Regions from separate parts of the Mesorhizobium sp. M1322 genome, predicted to be linked through region 3. Evidence: riboswitches for the same ligand, from Rfam matches in the RefSeq annotation. Region 3 holds a riboswitch; each other region holds the start of a gene.
What was found. A riboswitch is a leader RNA that binds a small molecule or an ion and turns the genes downstream of it on or off. The one in region 3 is predicted to bind cobalamin.
Positions count from the first base shown of each region.

Region 1: another riboswitch for cobalamin. It lies ahead of NKH12_RS17145 (DUF1636 family protein); the one in region 3 lies ahead of metE (5-methyltetrahydropteroyltriglutamate--homocysteine S-methyltransferase).
Region 2: another riboswitch for cobalamin. It lies ahead of NKH12_RS17330 (CbtB domain-containing protein); the one in region 3 lies ahead of metE (5-methyltetrahydropteroyltriglutamate--homocysteine S-methyltransferase).

Region 1 covers NZ_JAMYLP010000043.1:737-6,552, reverse strand. The annotation lists gene NKH12_RS17170 (NADH-quinone oxidoreductase subunit D) at 1-1,097, opposite strand, end outside; gene NKH12_RS17165 (NADH-quinone oxidoreductase subunit C) at 1,107-1,709, opposite strand; gene NKH12_RS17160 (NuoB/complex I 20 kDa subunit family protein) at 1,715-2,296, opposite strand; gene NKH12_RS17155 (NADH-quinone oxidoreductase subunit A) at 2,287-2,652, opposite strand; gene NKH12_RS17150 (winged helix-turn-helix domain-containing protein) at 2,985-4,184, shown strand; cobalamin riboswitch at 4,214-4,417, shown strand; gene NKH12_RS17145 (DUF1636 family protein) at 4,455-4,889, shown strand; gene cobW (cobalamin biosynthesis protein CobW) at 4,886-5,816, shown strand, end outside.
Region 2 covers NZ_JAMYLP010000043.1:36,878-42,693, forward strand. The annotation lists gene mgtE (magnesium transporter) at 1-892, shown strand, start outside; gene NKH12_RS17310 (MerR family transcriptional regulator) at 1,029-1,415, shown strand; gene NKH12_RS17315 (methyltransferase family protein) at 1,571-2,062, opposite strand; gene NKH12_RS17320 (acetyltransferase domain-containing protein) at 2,059-3,051, opposite strand; gene NKH12_RS17325 (aromatic ring-hydroxylating oxygenase subunit alpha) at 3,135-4,316, opposite strand; cobalamin riboswitch at 4,549-4,750, shown strand; gene NKH12_RS17330 (CbtB domain-containing protein) at 4,788-4,967, shown strand; gene NKH12_RS17335 (CbtA family protein) at 4,983-5,759, shown strand; gene cobU (bifunctional adenosylcobinamide kinase/adenosylcobinamide-phosphate guanylyltransferase) at 5,788-5,816, shown strand, end outside.
Region 3 covers NZ_JAMYLP010000014.1:28,888-34,703, forward strand. The annotation lists gene NKH12_RS08060 (hypothetical protein) at 133-264, opposite strand; cobalamin riboswitch at 938-1,138, shown strand; gene metE (5-methyltetrahydropteroyltriglutamate--homocysteine S-methyltransferase) at 1,234-3,570, shown strand; gene NKH12_RS08070 (FMN-binding negative transcriptional regulator) at 3,678-3,896, opposite strand; gene NKH12_RS08075 (dihydrodipicolinate synthase family protein) at 3,931-4,833, opposite strand; gene NKH12_RS08080 (trans-sulfuration enzyme family protein) at 4,886-5,816, opposite strand, start outside.

The DNA.
Region 1 (5,816 bases), on a different contig from region 3:
TGCAGATGGGCGAAGCCGGGCGCGCGCAGCTTGCAGCGGTAAGGCTTGTTGGTGCCGTCGGAGACTAGGTAGACGCCGAACTCGCCCTTCGGCGCTTCGACCGCCGCATAGACCTCGCCGGCCGGCACGCGGTAGCCTTCGGTGTATAGCTTGAAGTGATGGATCAGCGCTTCCATCGAGCGCTTCATCGCGGCGCGCTTCGGCGGCACCACCTTGCCGTCGAGGTTCGACACCGGACCCGTGCCCTCCTTGCCGAGCAGCAGGTCGACGCACTGGCGCATGATTTTCGCCGACTGGCGCATTTCTTCCATGCGCACGAGGTAACGGTCGAAGCAGTCGCCGTTCTTGCCGATCGGAATGTCGAAATCCATCTCGGCATAGCATTCGTAAGGCTGCGATTTGCGCAGATCCCAGGCGACGCCGGAGCCGCGCACCATGACGCCCGAAAAGCCCCAGGCCCAGGCGTCGGCCAGCGAGACGGTGCCGATGTCGACATTGCGCTGCTTGAAGATGCGGTTGCCGGTGAGCAATGCGTCGAGATCGTCGACCGATTTCAGGAATGGGTCGATCCACTTGCCGATATCCTCGACCAGCTGCTGCGGCAGGTCCTGGTGGACGCCGCCGGGCCGAAAATAGGCCGCATGCATGCGCGAGCCGCTGGCCCGCTCATAGAACACCATTAGTTTTTCGCGCTCGACGAAGCCCCACAGAGGCGGCGTCAGCGCGCCGACATCCATCGCCTGCGTCGTCACATTGAGAATGTGCGACATGATGCGGCCGATCTCGCAATAGAGCACGCGGATCAGCTGGCCGCGCTTCGGCACCTCGATCCCAAGCAGCCGCTCTGCGGCCAGCGCGAAGGCATGCTCCTGGTTCATCGGCGCGCAGTAATCGAGACGGTCGAGATAAGGCACCGCCTGCAGATAGGTTTTGGCTTCGATCAGCTTTTCAGTGCCGCGATGCAACAGCCCGATATGCGGATCGACGCGATCGACGACTTCGCCGTCCAACTCAAGAACCAGCCTCAAAACACCATGCGCTGCAGGGTGTTGAGGTCCAAAGTTGATGTTAAAATTACGGACGGAGGTCTCAGCCATTCTGGCGTCTCAATTCGTCTTGGCTTTCTCGTCGCCTGGAAGGACGTAATCCGTCCCCTCCCAAGGGCTGAGAAAATCGAAATTGCGGAATTCCTGCTTGAGCTCGACCGGCTCGTAGATGACCCGCTTGGCCTCGTCGTCGTAGCGCACCTCGACGAAACCGGTCAGCGGGAAATCCTTGCGCAGCGGATGACCCTCGAAGCCGTAATCAGTAAGAATCCGCCGCAGGTCGGGATGGCCCGAAAACAGCACTCCATAGAGATCGTAGGTTTCGCGTTCGAACCAGTCGGCGCCGGGATAAACGCCGGTGATCGACGGCACCACCGTCTCCTCGTCGGCCTGGACCTTGATGCGTATGCGAATATTCTGCTTCGGCGACAGCAGGTGATAGACGACGTCGAAGCGCTTGGCCCGCGATGGATAATCGGCGCCGCAGACGTCGATGATCGAGATGAACTGGCATTTTGGATCGTCGCGCAGGAAGCTCACCACCTCGATCAGATCGTGCGGCTCGACCGAGATGGTGAGTTCGCCATAGGCAAACACCGCATCGCCGATCCGGCCGCTCAGCTTCTCGCCGAGATAGGTCGAGAGTTCATTCAGGCTCATCATCCCGCTCACCGCTCGATCGTGCCGGTGCGGCGGATCTTCTTTTGCAACAGAAGGATGCCGTAGAGCAGCGCTTCCGCACTCGGCGGACAGCCGGGCACGTAGATGTCGACGGGCACGACGCGATCGCAGCCGCGCACCACCGAATAGGAATAGTGATAGTAGCCGCCGCCATTGGCGCAGGAGCCCATCGAGATGACGTAGCGCGGCTCCGGCATCTGATCGTAGACCTTGCGCAGCGCCGGCGCCATCTTGTTGGTCAGCGTACCGGCGACGATCATGATGTCGGACTGGCGCGGAGACGCGCGAGGAGCAACACCGAACCTCTCCGAGTCATAGCGCGGCATCGAGGTGTGGATCATTTCGACCGCGCAGCAGGCGAGACCGAAAGTCATGAACATCAGCGAGCCGCTGCGGGCCCAGGTGATCAGCGCCTCGGTTGAGGTGACGAGAAAACCCTTGTCGGCCAGTTCGTTGTTGATCTCGAGGAAGAATGGATCATTCGCCCCCACCGGCTTTCCGGTGCTGGGATCGAGAATGCCCTTCGGCTTCGGCGCGACGAGCGTGCCGGAATTGTCGCTCAATCCCATTCCAGCGCTCCTTTCTTCCATTCATAGGCAAAGCCGATGGTCAGCACCGCCAGAAACACCATCATCGACCAGAATCCGAGCATGCCGATCTGGCTGAAAGACACTGCCCACGGAAACAGGAAGGCCACTTCCAGATCGAAGATGATGAACAGGATCGACACCAGATAGAAGCGGATGTCGAACTTCATGCGGGCGTCGTCGAACGAGTTGAAGCCGCATTCATAGGCGGAAAGCTTTTCCGGATCTGGGTTGCGGTAGGCCACCAGGAAGGGTGCGGCAAGCAGCGCCAGGCCGACAACCAGCGCCACGCCGATGAACAGGACGATGGGCAGGTACGAACTCAACAATGCGTTCATGCTGCAGCTTTCCGTTGGCGGCCAATCCACTCTGATTACAGCACCGGACCCACTTGCGGAAGCGTGACAGTTTAACCACTGAACCGTTTTAGGAGGCTCTATGCTGCAACGCGGCGAGGGTTAGCGCAGCGCTTTCGGCGAAGCAAGTCAAACCTTGTTCAAAACACGGTGCTGGACGGCATATGCGGATAAACTGGTCCGATCTGCTCCTGTTTGATTTCCTTCACTTTACTCCACTTTTCTCTCCTGACATAGATGCCGCCAAAACCCTGCTAGCATGGCCGGAATCATCGTCCCAACCTTTGGCCGAACGCCAACAGAGTGCCGTCTGCATGAAGGAAAAAATCTCGCTCGCCATGGCCCGGCGCATCGCGCTTGCCGCACAGGGGTTTGCCGATCCTCGCCCTAACAGCACGCCTGATCGCCGCCATCTGGCCCGTGTGCTTGGGCGTACCGGCCTGCTGCAGATCGATTCCGTCAGTGCGGTGGTGCGCGCCCATTATATGCCGCTCTATTCGCGGCTTGGCCCCTACCCGCTTGCGCTGCTCGACAACGCCGCCGTGACGCGCAAGCGCAAAGTCTTCGAATATTGGGCGCATGAGGCCTCCTTTCTGCCGGTCGAGACCTATCCACTGATGCGCTGGCGCATGGAGCGGGCCGAGCGCGGCGAGGAAATGTATAACGGCCTGGCCAAGTGGGGCCGCGAACGCGCCGCTTACATTGAAGACATTTATCGCGAGGTCGTTCAACGCGGCCCGATCGCCGCTTCCGCCCTGGAAGGCCAGAAAGGCTCGGGCGGCTGGTGGGGTTGGAGCGATGCCAAGCACGCTTTCGAATGGCTGTTCTGGGCCGGCCGCATCACCACGGCGTCGCGTCGTGGCTTCGAGCGGCTCTACGATCTGCCGGAGCGCGTGCTGCCACCGGCGATACTTGCCCTGCCGGTGCCCTCCCCTGAGGATGCGCACCGCGAATTGCTGCGCATCTCCGCCCGCGCCCACGGCGTCGCGACAGCGGGCGACCTGCGCGACTATTTCCGTCTTTCTCCCGCCGACATCAAGGGCCGCATTGAGGAACTGGTCGAGGCAGGCGACCTTTTGCCGGTTCGCGTCGAAGGCTGGGACAAGCCTGCCTATCTTCACAAGGACGCCCGTTTTCCGCGCAAGATCGAGGCGCGCGCCTTGCTTGCGCCGTTCGATCCGGTCGTCTTCGAGCGAGCGCGCACGGAAAGACTGTTCGACTTCCGCTATCGCATCGAGATCTACACCCCGGCCGAAAAACGCCAATACGGCTATTATGTGCTGCCGTTCCTGCTCGGCGACAGGATCGTGGCACGCATCGACCTCAAAGCAGACCGGCCTGCAAGCGTGCTGCGTGTCCATGCCGCCTATGCCGAGCCCGGCGCCCCGCCGCAAACCGCCGCCGAACTCTTCGAGGAGTTGAAGCTGATGCAGGGCTGGCTCGGGCTGGAACGCATCGAGGTGACGCCTGCGGGGGATCTTGGTTCGGCTCTCGCCAATATCGCCGCGCCGTAGACGTGCGTTGACACGACTGCCTCCACAAGCCTAAATCCGCTTCAGACGGTCTCCTCTCGGCAAAGGGAGGAGCCAAGAGGGAATGCGGTGCGAAATTCCGATTTCAAATCCGCGGCTGTCCCCGCAACTGTAAGCGACGAGCCAAGGCCGAAAACCACTGGGACGTTCCCGGGAAGGCGGCACCAAGGCGATGACCCGCGAGCCAGGAGACCTGCCGTCAGGACATAAGAATCCGATCGCCTGGCGGGTTTTCCGGGCAAGGAGCCTGATTTGGAACGCGACAGCAGTTTTTCGGCTGAGACAGCGGGCGCATTGTTCGGCGATAGTGAAGCCTTGGCCGGCGTCACCGTGATCGTCTGCGCCTCCTGCCGCGATGAGACCGGCTCCGACGCCCATCCCCGCGCCGGCGAACTGCTTGCCGAAGACACGCGCCGCGCTGTATCAGGCGAAAATATCCGTATCCGCACCGTCGAATGCCTCGGCAACTGCAAGCGCCGGCTGAGCGCCGCGATCCTGCGCGACGGCTGCTGGAGCTATGTCTTCGGCGACCTGACCGCGACAAGCGGCGCCGATCTCGTAGCTGGCGCAAAGCTCTTCGCCACCTCGAAGGACGGCCTCATTCCATGGCGCGGCCGCCCCGATTGCCTGAAGCGCGGCCTCGTCGCCCGCATCCCTCCCCTCGACCTTTTGAAGGACCAGATATGACCGCCCCAGAGTCGTCCGCTAACGTCTCCCGCGTGCCCTGCACCGTCGTCACCGGTTTTCTCGGCGCCGGCAAGACGACGCTGATCCGCCATCTGCTCGAAAACGCCGGGGGCAAGCGGCTGGCCATCATCGTCAATGAGTTCGGCGACATCGGCATCGACGGCGAGATTCTGAAGGGCTGCGGCATCGACACCTGCCCCGAGGAAAACATCGTCGAGCTGGCCAATGGCTGCATCTGCTGCACCGTCGCAGACGACTTCGTCCCGGCGCTGGATCAAATCCTTTCACTGACGCCAAAGGTCGATCATATCCTGATCGAAACTTCCGGCCTCGCTTTGCCGAAGCCGCTGGTCCAGGCCTTCCAGTGGCCGTCGGTGAAGAGCCGGGTGACGGTCGACGGCGTCATCGCTGTGGTCGACGGACCGGCGCTGGCTGATGGCCGCGTCGCCAACGACATGGACGCCCTGCAGGCGCAGCGCGCGCAGGACGAGACGCTCGACCACGACGATCCGGTCGAGGAGGTGTTCGAGGACCAGCTCGCCTGCGCCGACCTGATCATATTGTCGAAGAGCGACTTGATGGACGCCGCTGGCTCAGCCCGCGCCAATGCCATCATCGGCGAGCACACCGCGCGCGCCGTCAAGATCGTACCGACCTCGCAGGGTAAGGTCGATCCGTCTGTGCTGCTCGGCCTCGGCCTTGCCGTCGAGGACGACATCGAGAACCGCAAGACCCACCACGACGACGAGCTCGACCACGAGCATGACGATTTCGACTCATTCGTCATCGACATTCCGTCGATCGCCAATCCCGATGAGCTGGCTTTGCGCGTCGCCACCGCAGCGGAGGAAGAAAACGTGCTGCGCGTAAAAGGGTTCGTCGAAGTCGGCGGCAAGCCGATGCGGCTCTTGCTGCAGGCTGTCGGCT
Region 2 (5,816 bases), on a different contig from region 3:
CCAGACCATCGACTACATGCGCGAGGACCAGGACCTTCCCGACCGCTTCAGCCAGATTTTCGTCATCGATCCGAGCTTCAAGCTGCTCGGCGCCATCGATCTCGACCAGATCCTGCGCACCAAGCGCTCGATCAAGGTCGAAGAGGTCATGCATGAGACCAGGCACGCCATTCCGGCCACGATGGACCAGGAAGAGGCGGCGCGCGAATTCGAACAATACGACCTTCTCTCCGCCGCCGTCGTCGACGAGGACGAGCGGCTGGTCGGCGTGCTGACCATCGACGACGTGGTCGACGTCATCCAGCAGGAAGCAGAGGAGGATCTGCTGCGCATGGGCGGTGTCGGCGACGAAGAACTGTCGGATAGCATTCTTTCGACCTCGCGCTCGCGCGTTCCGTGGCTGCTCGTCAACCTTTTGACCGCGTTCCTGGCGGCCTCGGTGATCGGTCTGTTCGACCGCACGATCGAGCACATCGTGGCGCTGGCTGTGCTGATGCCGATCGTCGCCGGCATGGGCGGCAATGCCGGCTCGCAGACCATGACGGTCACGGTGCGGGCGCTGGCGACGAGGGACCTCGACATCTACAATGCCGGCCGCATCATCCGCCGCGAGATGGGGGTGGGCTTCATCAACGGCATCATCTTCGCCATCCTGATCGGCATCGTCGCGGCCGCCTGGTTCCGCGATCCCAATTTGGGCGGCATCATCGCGGCGGCGATGATCATCAACATGTTCGTCGCCGCACTTGCCGGCATCCTGATCCCGTTGCTGCTCGACCGGTTCAAGATCGACCCGGCCGTGGCTTCGGCCGTTTTCGTCACGACGGTCACCGACGTCGTGGGCTTCTTTGCCTTTCTCGGCCTCGCCACATGGTGGTTCGGCGTGCGCTGAGCGACCCTCTCAATTGACTTTTACGTAAATGCCATGCGAGATTTTGGAACTGCCTATCGGCCGATTCTGACACCCGTCTGGACGATTGCGAGGCCGCATGGTTGGAACTCGCAGCGTGGCCGGACATGGAGTGATGATGCGGGAATATTATTCGATCACCGAACTGACCCGCGAATTCGATGTTTCGACGCGGACGCTGCGCTTCTACGAGGACGAGGGGCTGGTGCAGCCGGTACGTCGCGGCCGTACGCGGCTGTTTCGCCCGTCGGACCGGCATCTCATCCGCCAGATCATGCGCGGCAAGAGGCTCGGCTTTTCGATCAACGAAATCCGCGAGATCATCCAGATGTACAAGGAGCCGCCTGGGGAGGTCGGTCAGCTCAACCTGATGATCAAGCGCATCGAGGAAAAGCGCGAGGATCTGCGCCAGAAGCGCCGCGACCTCGAAGAGACCTTGGCCGAGCTCGACCAGGCCGAGGAATCCTGTGTCGAGCGGTTGGTGGAGCTCGGCGTCAACACCTGAGCGGCCTTTTTGATAATTCTACTCTGGCGGCCAGCTATCGTGGTTTTCTGCGCTTCCGGTGCTCACGTACTCAAATGTACGCTCCGCTCCGGTTCTCGAAAAACACGCTATCTGACTCGCCAGAGCGAATTCTGAAACAGGCCTTGCCGCACGCCTCAAATCCAGCGCCGCACCCTTTTCGCGTAGTCTCGGTATTTCTTGCCGAATTTCGCCGTCAGAACTTTTTCCTCGCCCTCGATCGCCATTTTCTGCGTTGCGAAGGCGGCGATGATCGCCAGCGGCAGGAACCATACGATCCCCGAGATAAGGGCCACGCCGATCAGCAACAGCGTGTTGGCCAGATATATCGGGTTGCGGCTGACGGCGAAGGGGCCTGATGTTACCAGGTGATCCGGCACGGCGTTTGGGTGGAGCGCCGTCTTTGCCCGGATCATGGTGCGGATCGCCGTGAACCAGAGCGCGACGACGCCGAACAATGCCACCCAGCCGGCCGCGAACAGGATGTCGCCGAAAAGGCCGCCGATCCACGGCAGCGGATAGAACAAGCCAAGCGCGATGCTGATGGCTATGGCCGCAACATAGATAAGCGGCGGCCATGGTATGAGCCCCGGTTTCGGCTGCCCCGGTTTCAGTTGATGGTCGGTCATTGTGCTCCTCCCTCCATCAATGTGCTGTCGGCTTTGGCAGTGCAGGCGCCGGCGAGCTCGTCGAGATGTGCCTTCCATTCCGCAGCCTGGTCGTTGCGGTAGAGCCGATCAAGCGTGGCCTCGCCCTCGAGCGTATCGAGCATGCACACACAATAGCTGGAGCAGAACCCCGTGTCGCGCGATTGCTCGCACGATGTCTGGCATTCTTTCAAGAAGGTGACCTGCCTGGTCTCGACGGGTGCCGGCACCACTTGCGAAAGCAGCCAGACCGAGCCGATCAGCACCGGCTGGTGGATCAGATAGAAGGCGAGGCTGTGCCGGCCGATAAAGACCAGCGGGTTGGTCCAGCGGCCGGGCGTCAGGCCCGCCAGCCGCGTCAGCACGCCGGAAGCGGAGGCGAGTTTTGCCGCCGCGATACCCACAAGCACGGCGCCGAACCATGGAAACAGCGGGACATAGTCGTTGGAGCGCGGGTTGGTTGCCGACAGGCCGACCCACCACAGGGTCGGATCGTCAAAGATCTCGGACCTGAGGTAGAGCGGCGCGGTGATGACGAAAGCTGCGACAACAAGCATCAGCAGCGCCGGCAGCCGCAGAAAAGCCAGGCCGAGCAGGCTGGCGAGCGCGATCTCGTGCAGGATACCGAAGAAGATAAAACTGTCCGGCGTGGCAAACCTTGTGGCAGCCGATATGGCGAGCGCCGCCCCGGCGACCATGGCGAAGCGTTTCCAGAAGCCGTTCCAGCGGATCAGTTTGCCATGGGCGAGGAACAGGCTGACGCCGACCAGGAACAGGAAGGTCGAAGCGATACAGCGCGCGTAGAATTTCCACCAGCCGAAGGCGGTCAGGCCGGGATCGGTGTAGCCGAAGAATTCGAGATCCCAGGTGAAATGGTAGCTCGCCATGGCAAGCAAAGCGATGCCGCGGGCGACGTCGATGGCGATGATGCGCTTGGATCGGTCCTGAACGGTCGGCGTAGAAATGCTCATGGTCTCGCAATCTGATTCAGCACCGCAAGACGACTATCATGGTTGCCCCGGACAAAAGAAGGCGGGCCAAATCCCTTTGATGTTCAGGGCTTGGGTGAAAGCGTTGCATGCCGCTCGCGTACCCAGTTGTGGAAGCGAAGCAATTCATATTCCTCGGGCATCAGCACGCCGGCCTTGTGGCGCATCGAGCGCAGGCCTTTCTGGTTGATCTCGCAGATATCGGCGTCTTCCTCCAGCACTTGGCTGCCGAAAGCGACGATGTTGTCGATATCCGCCGTCGGGTCGGCGAGCGCTTCGGGAGAAAAAAGCCATTCGGCGGTCAGTTCGGTCTGCTCCGGTCCAAGCGGCACCAGCCGCACGGTTCTGACATAGTCGACATGGCCGACGATGAACATCGACGGCAGGTTGGTGGCATAGGTCTGCCCGGCGGAACGCTCGACTGAAGTCAGGTCGGAAAAGGCCGGGCCATGGACGCGCCCGTCGCGCGACCATGTCTCGGCTCCGGCCCGCAGGCCGCCGGAAAACTCCGGCGCGTCATTGTCGGCGTGACGGGCCCATTCGGGGTCGTCGTGCCGCCCCATCAGGCCGCGGCCATAGATCGGCACCAGCCTGGACAGGTCCTTGTGGACACCCGGGCAATGCAGGCACTCGTTGAAATTCTCCCAGAAGATCTTCCAGTTACAGTTCATCACCTTGCGCAGCACATGGCTGGTGACCAGTGTTTCCAGCGGCCAATTGGCGAGATTGCCGGATGTGGGATCGAACGATGTCTCGGCCGAACCGGCGGCGTCTTCCCTGAGATTGACGAAGACGAAACCGCGCCATACCGAAAGCGCCACGCGGTAGAGTGGATGATCGGCCTTGTCGAAGCCTTCAGGCAGCGATTTCGACGGCACGCGCACGAGATCGCCGCGCAGTGAATAGGACCAGGCGTGATAGGGGCAGGTGATGAGCCGCGCCTTCAGCCGTCCTTCGCTCTCCTGGCAAAGCTGCGAGCCGCGGTGCCGGCAGGTGTTGTGGAAGGCGCGAAGCACGCCGGTCTCGTCGCGCAGCACGACGGTCTCCTGCGTGCCGACACGGAACGTCCTGAACGCCAGCGGCTGGGCGAGGTCGGCCTCGCGGCAGACGAGCAGCCAGCTTCGATACCAGATGGCGTCGAGATCGCGCTGATATGCCTCGATGTCCCAGTAGGCCGATGACGGCAGCGTCGGTTCAAGTCGCGTCAAACCGTTATAGGAATCGCGCTTGCTCGGGCTGGGTTGCATGACCGACTTCCTGTGGTGCGCCAGCCGACACCCGGCCGCGAAAATTGTCAATCGCGGGACCGGCCGGCTGATCTGCCGATACGACGCATTCGCGCTGGTAGCTGGCGGAATTTGGTTTGCCGGGCGCGACGATTCTGCCTATAGTCGCAGCTGTCGTCGGTTCCGTTTTGGAACCGCGCATGATCCCGGAACCGGAATCGGTTCCGGAAAGGTCATGCGCAGAGTCTAAGTGTTAGAGCGTCCTTTGTGCGTCCATGCGGACGCACGGCGCTCTAAAGGGAATGCGGTGAGGGCAAAATTTGCCCAATGCCGTGGCTGCCCCCGCAACTGTGTGCGGTAGTCCTCTCCATATGCCACTGAAGATTTGTCTTCGGGAAGGTGGGGAAGGGCGCTGATCCGCGAGCCAGGAGACCTGCCGGCGACAGGAGAACTGACTTCTATGCCCTCGGGTGGAGGGCGAAAGGACAAGACATGAATACCGCTTCCGTCTCGCTCGGCACTTCCGTCTCCTCGCAGTCGCGCTTCGTGCAGCTGGCGCTTGCTGCATTGCTCGGCATTTTCGTGATGGGCTTTGTCGGCTTGTCGCATATCGATGCGGTCCACAATGCCGCTCACGACTATCGCCATTCGATGGCATTCCCCTGCCACTGACGAGGGGCTGACATCATGACACTGTTTCGCAACGTCGTATTCATCGCGGCGATCGCAGGGCTCGTGGCCGGCGTCGTTCTCGCCTGCATGCAGGCCTACGCCACGGTGCCGCTGATCCTCAAGGCGGAAGTTTACGAACAGGCCGGCGGTGGTCACACGCATGACCATGCCGTGACGCCGGCCGCGAAAGCCGGGGATACCAATGCCATGACCAGCGCGGCGCCAGCAGAGGCTGAAGCTGCCGCTCCGGAAGACGAAGGCTGGGCTCCGGCCGATGGCTTCGAGCGCTTCGCCTTCAACGTTGTTGCCAATGTCGTCACCGGCATCGGCCTTGCGCTGATCCTGGTCGCCGCTTCGGAGTTCGCCGGCGGCATCGGCAATTGGCGTCAGGGCGTGTTCTGGGGCCTTGCCGGCTTTGCCGTGTTCACGTTGGCTCCGAATCTTGGCCTGCCGCCCGAACTGCCGGCAATGCCGGCGGCCGATCTCACCCAGCGCCAGATCTGGTGGATGGCGACGGTGGTGGCGACGGCCGCCGGTCTCGGCCTGCTTGCCTTCCGCAAGTCGCTGCCGCTGGCGCTGCTTGCCGTGATGTTGATCGTGACGCCGCATATCGTCGGCGCGCCGCAGCCCGACAGGTTCGAGTCGCCGATCCCGGAAGGCCTGCACCACCAGTTCGTGGTGGCGGTGACGCTGACCAATCTGGTGTTCTGGCTGGTGCTCGGCGCCGTCGTCGGCGTGGTGCGTGGCCGCTTGACCGGCACCGCGACCGGCCTGCGCGACAGCTTTGCCTGATCCCGCTGCTCCCGGCGGGAGGCTGACCATGGTGATCGGCGGTGCGCGCGCCGGAAA
Region 3 (5,816 bases):
GCACTCCACGGTCCGCTCTCCCATCGCCGGTGTGTGCCCGACGCCATCTTGTGGACGAGCTTGGCCGCCTGCACCCGGTTGTATTCCGGCTTGCGGTCCGCCTGGGGGTCCGCCGCGATGGCTATCTCCATGTCAATCGGCGCCGAACTTTGACTGCCCGCTGCTTTTGATGAATTTGGCGAGGTCCCGCGCATAATCACTCTTGGTCTTCTCCTTGAGGCCCTGTGTCGCGAACTTGTGGTCCAGCAGGGCAAACAGGTCCAAGTCCCCCTCCGCCCGTGGCGCTGGCTTGCCCTCACCGCCCTCGGCTTCATTGGGGAACCGCTTCTGCGCGCTGCACCGTGGCGATTGTCCGCCCAAGACGCATCACAAGATCGAACGCCAAACCGTGCGCGTGCACGACGATTTGCCGCTCAGGCCTCATTTGGACAGGACTTGAGCTGGCCCGGTGGTTTGAGCCGGGTTACCTTGAGCCTGGGCTGCGAACAAGCAGTTCGAGACATTGGCCTCGATCACTTCGCAACACGCCGCTGCGCCTGGCCTCGGTGTGCTCCCCTCGAAATCGTTGTGTCATATCCCCGAGGGCATCACGGCCAACAGCTTCCACATGGGCAACAGCCTCGCCATTGAGCCGAATATGGTCGCGAGCAGATCACCAACGAAGCGGTCGGAACCTCGGAGCCGAAGTTCGACGCCGAGGTGGTTCGCATGATGCGCTAGCAGCACCACGGCGCTTGCCGGTATGTTTGCTGCCGGCAGCCGACGGACTCCTATCCTCCTGGACAAGGGCGCCGTGCGTCGTTGCTTTGATTTACCGGCCGCTCAAGGCTTCCACAGTTTTCGCTTTCGAGGCGACCTTTGGAATATGCCAACGGAAATTTAACATAACGACATAAACATTTCTTTATGCGGCGTTGACAAAGAAGCGAACTGCTGTAATTGTCTCCCGCGTCGTGGTTCTCCGTACGGCGCTGCCGCAGCGGAGCTAAGAGGGAAGCCGGTGCGATGCCGGCGCTGCCCCCGCAACTGTTAGCGGCGAGCCAACCCCACTCATGTCACTGAGGCGAATAGCCTTGGGAAGACGGGTAGAGGCTACGACCCCGCGAGCCAGGAGACCTGCCACGGCGAATTACGTCCACGGGCGGGGTGTCTCGGTGGCCGCTGCAGCCTGGCGTTCGTGCCGGCCTGCTAGCGCCTTCCTTGTCACCGACGCCCCAACCATCGGGGTCTGGCATGACTGTCTCTCAGCAAATTCCTGTAGCAACGCTCGGCGTGCCCCGCTTCGGTCGTCGGCGAGAACTGAAATTCGCGCTTGAAAGCTACTGGTCCGGAAAATCGTCCGCTGCCGACCTTCTCACGACCGCGAAGGCGCTCCGTGCCGCTAGCTGGGAGGAGCAGCACGATCGCGGCGTGTCGAAAATCCCGTCGAACGACTTCTCGCTCTACGACCATGTGCTCGACACCGCAGCCATGGTCGGCGCCGTTCCATCCCGTTACGGCTGGAATAGCGGCGAGGTTCCACTTGACATCTACTTCGCAATGGCGCGGGGCAACCAGGGTCAGACGGAGGATTGTCGACACGCTGGTCACCAGCAGGCGGCTCATCGGTCTGATGTAACCGCGATGGAAATGACCAAGTGGTTTGACACCAACTATCACTACATTGTGCCGGAACTCAACGATGATCAGACGTTCGCCCTCTCGTCGACGAAACCGGTCGACTACTTCATCGAGGCTAAAGCTCTCGGCGTTCACACACGCCCAGTCATCCTTGGACCGATCACCTTCCTCAAGCTGGCGAAATCGCCTGCCGAAGGATTCGATCCCATCGCGCTGCTGCCGCGGCTGCTGCCCGTCTACGAGCAACTCCTGCAGAGGCTGAAGCTGTCTGGAGCCGACTGGGTGCAGATCGATGAGCCAGCGCTTGTCCTCGATCTGAACCCGAACGAACGAGCTGCGTTCGAATTCGCCTATGGCCAGCTGTCGAAAGCCGCGCCCGAGCTGAAGATCATGCTGGCTACCTATTTCGGGCCGCTGGGAGACAATCTCGAAACCGCGGTTTCTCTGCCCCTGGCCGGGCTGCATATTGATCTCGTGCGCGCTCCCGAGCAGCTGGAAACGGTGGGTCGGCTCGCACCGAAGGATCTGGTGCTCTCGCTTGGCTTGATCGATGGCCGCAACGTCTGGCGTGCGAACCTGCCCGCCATTCTCGACCGCATCAAACCGATCGTCGCCGGCTGGCCCTTGGACCGCGTCGAGATCGCGCCTTCTTGCTCGATGCTGCATGTGCCGATCGACCTCCGCATGGAGACGGAACTCGACGCGGAGATCAGGTCGTGGCTCGCCTTCGCGGCCCAGAAGACCGACGAGTTGGTGTTGCTTGCCCGGGCCCTGTCCCAAGGCAGGGATGCGGTGGCAGGCGCGTTGAAAGCGTCTGCCGAGGCTGCCGCCACTCGCGTGACATCCACGAAGATCCATGACCCGCTGGTTGAGGGGCGGATCGCCAGCATTGACGACAGCATGAAGCGACGAGAGAGCGCTTTTGCCGAGCGCTCCAGAGTCCAGGCCGGCACGCTCGGGCTGCCGCCGTTCCCGACGACGACCATCGGGTCCTTCCCGCAGACGCCGCAGGTACGCAGGGCGCGGGCCGCTCATGCGAAGGGCCAGCTGAGCTATGTCGACTACGAGACCTTCCTGAAGAAGGAGATCGAGGCTGCAATTCGCTGGCAGGAAGAGATCGGGCTGGACGTGCTGGTGCACGGTGAGTTCGAACGAAACGACATGGTACAGCATTTCGGCGAGCAGCTGTCCGGCTTCGCCTTCACCCAGCATGCCTGGGTGCAGAGCTATGGGTCGCGTTACGTGCGCCCCCCCATCATCTTCGGCGACGTATCGAGGCCCAAGCCGATGACGCTGCGCTGGTGGCAATTCGCCCAGTCGCTTACGGAAAACCCTGTGAAGGGAATGCTCACAGGCCCGGTGACCATTCTCAACTGGTCTTTTGTTCGCGACGACGTACCCCGCTCCGAAGCATGCCGCCAGATCGCGCTCGCCATCCGCGACGAGGTGACGGATCTCGAATGGTCCGGCGCAAGGATGATCCAGATCGATGAGGCCGCGTTTCGCGAAGGATTGCCACTGCGCCAGTCTGATTGGAACGACTATCTCAACTGGGCTGTCGAATGCTTCCGGATCGCTTCAACGGGTGTAAAGGACGCGACTCAAATCCATACCCACATGTGCTACTCGGAGTTCAACGAGATCATCGACGCGATCGCTGAAATGGATGCGGATGTCATTTCGATTGAGACGTCGCGCTCGAAGATGGAACTGCTGGACGCCTTCACGAGCTCCAAATATCCGAACGAAATCGGTCCCGGAGTCTACGACATTCACTCACCACGCGTCCCGGAAGTCGGCGAGATTTCGGATCTCGTCATGCTTGCCCGCGAGCGACTGTCGGATTCCCAACTGTGGGTAAACCCGGACTGTGGCCTCAAAACACGCAAATGGGAGGAGGTCCGCCCTGCCCTGATGAACATGGTCGATGCAGCACGTGCGCTCCGGTAGAAAGTGTAGGCCGGAGGGTTTCCTGGTTGCTCACCATGTGGTGAGTGACCGGCTGCCGCATGTCGGCCGTGAATGTGCCAAAACGCGATCACATCTTTTGAAATAAGTCACTCGAGCGAGAATGTGCACTTTCCTTCGGCACGTGTATTAATCGCGCAGGAGTAAAGGGTACCGTTTTCTCCCTGTGACGTGTCGAGTTCGAAGGGGATGTGATTGGCGTCGAGACCGCTCCGGCCATGGGTTATCAGCATGCCAAGTGCACTGTTCTCGATCAGTTCGTAGCGGACTTCTCGGCTCGGTTCATCGAAATGCGCGGGTACATACATGGCAGGTTCCTTCGCTGGCCGCCGGGTTCGCTATTCACCGGTTGACATCCGATGGCAAGCGTTCCAACGCGGCGGCGATCTGGCGCTTCGCTGCTGAGGGCAGAGGCAGGATGGGACGCGGGGGGTCGGCACGGCAAATGTCGAGCAATTCGGCAAGTGCATAGACGACGCGAAGGCTCGAGAACTCCTTGAAGAGGCTCCAGAGCGGCGCAAGCGCGGCATCGATCCGTCGCGCTTCGGCCGCATCGCCCTGCTGCGCCGCTGTGACGATCTTTGTGCAGACCTCGGGCAGGATGCCCGCGAGGACGCTGTACCATGTGTCAGCGCCAGCGATCATGGCCTCTGCAGCGTTCCAGTCGCCGCTGTAGCCGATCGAGAACCCTTCCGGCACAGTGCGCCTCTGGTCGGCCAGATGGCTCTTGATCGCATCGCCCTTGTCTGTCGGATTCTTGATAGCGACAATCCCACCCACCTTTGCCAGGCGGCTGACGAGTGCTGGGGTGAAATGGAAATGCGTCGTTCCTGGATTGTCGTAGACGACGATCGGCAGGCCGCTCTCGCACGCCACCGTCGAGAAATGTTCGAACACCTCGTCATCAGTGAGCGGGGTGTAGGAGGCGGCCGCAAGCAGCCCCGCGGCAGCTCCAAGGGCCTTGGCGTCCTGCGCGAACCTCACTGCTTCATCGGTGCGCAGCGCGCCCACACCCACCAGGAGCGGCATTCGCCCCGCGATTTCGTCCAAGGTCTCGGCGAGCGTCCGTCGCCGTTCCTCGCGCGACAGATACATGTAGGTGCCGGTGCTGCCGAGAAGACCGATGGAGTCGACCTGAGCGGCGCAAAGCCTGGCAATCAGCTTGCGCAGAGCAACGGTATCGGCACGGCCGTCACGATCGGTCGGCGTGATGGGAAACGCGGAAAGGCCGCTCAGGAATGCCATGGCAAGGCTCCGGGTTTGTACGCGAGCGCGGGACTGGCCGGACCACAGGTCATCACAAGGCGTCCAGAGCCCGCCGCATGTCGGCGATCAGGTCCTCGGCGTCTTCAAGACCCACCGAGAGACGCATGAGGTCCTCGCCGACTCCATCGGCCAGATGCGCATCCTTGCGGATCGGCTGACGAGCACGGGTCAGGCTTGCCGGATGATAGATGAGGCTGTCGGCATCGCCGAGGCTGACAGCCCGGGTGATCAGGTTGAGCCGGTCCATCATCCGCCGCGCGCCCTCGAACCCAGCGTGGAGGCCAAAGGCCAACATGCCCGACCCTTGGGACATCTGCTTTCGCGCCGTCACCTGATCAGGGTGCGAGTCGAGGAAGGGATAACTCACCCATGCCACCGCCGGGTGCGCCTCGAGCGCCTGAGCCACCGCAAGGGCCGTGGCGCTGTGCCGTTCCATGCGCAGCGTGAGCGTCTTCAGACCGCGCAGGATCAGGAAGGCTGACATGGGCGAGAGCGCTGCGCCGGTGATGTAGCGCAGGCCCGTTTCGTGCAGAGTGCGGAGCGTTTGCGCGTCGCCGAGAATCGCCCCACCAAGGGCATCGCCGTGCCCATTGATGTATTTGGTCAGCGAGTGGAGCACGAGGTCTGCCCCATGTTCGAGCGGCCGCTGGAGCGCGGGGGAGGCGAAGGTGCTGTCGACTGCAACCTTTACACCGCGCGCGTGGGCGCGCTCGGCAATGGCAGCGATGTCTAGGATGCGGCTCAGCGGATTCACCGGCGTCTCGAAGAAAACAAGCCGGGTCCGCTCGGTGATCGCGGCATCGAGATTGTGAGGATCGGACAGGTCGACCGCGACGACCTTGATGCCGAAGCGGGGGACCGCCTGTTCGACCATGGCAAGCGTGTTCGCATAAAGTGTCTTGTGGACGATGAGTTCATCGCCTTGGGACAGGAGCGACAAGATCAGTGTGCCGAAAGCCGCC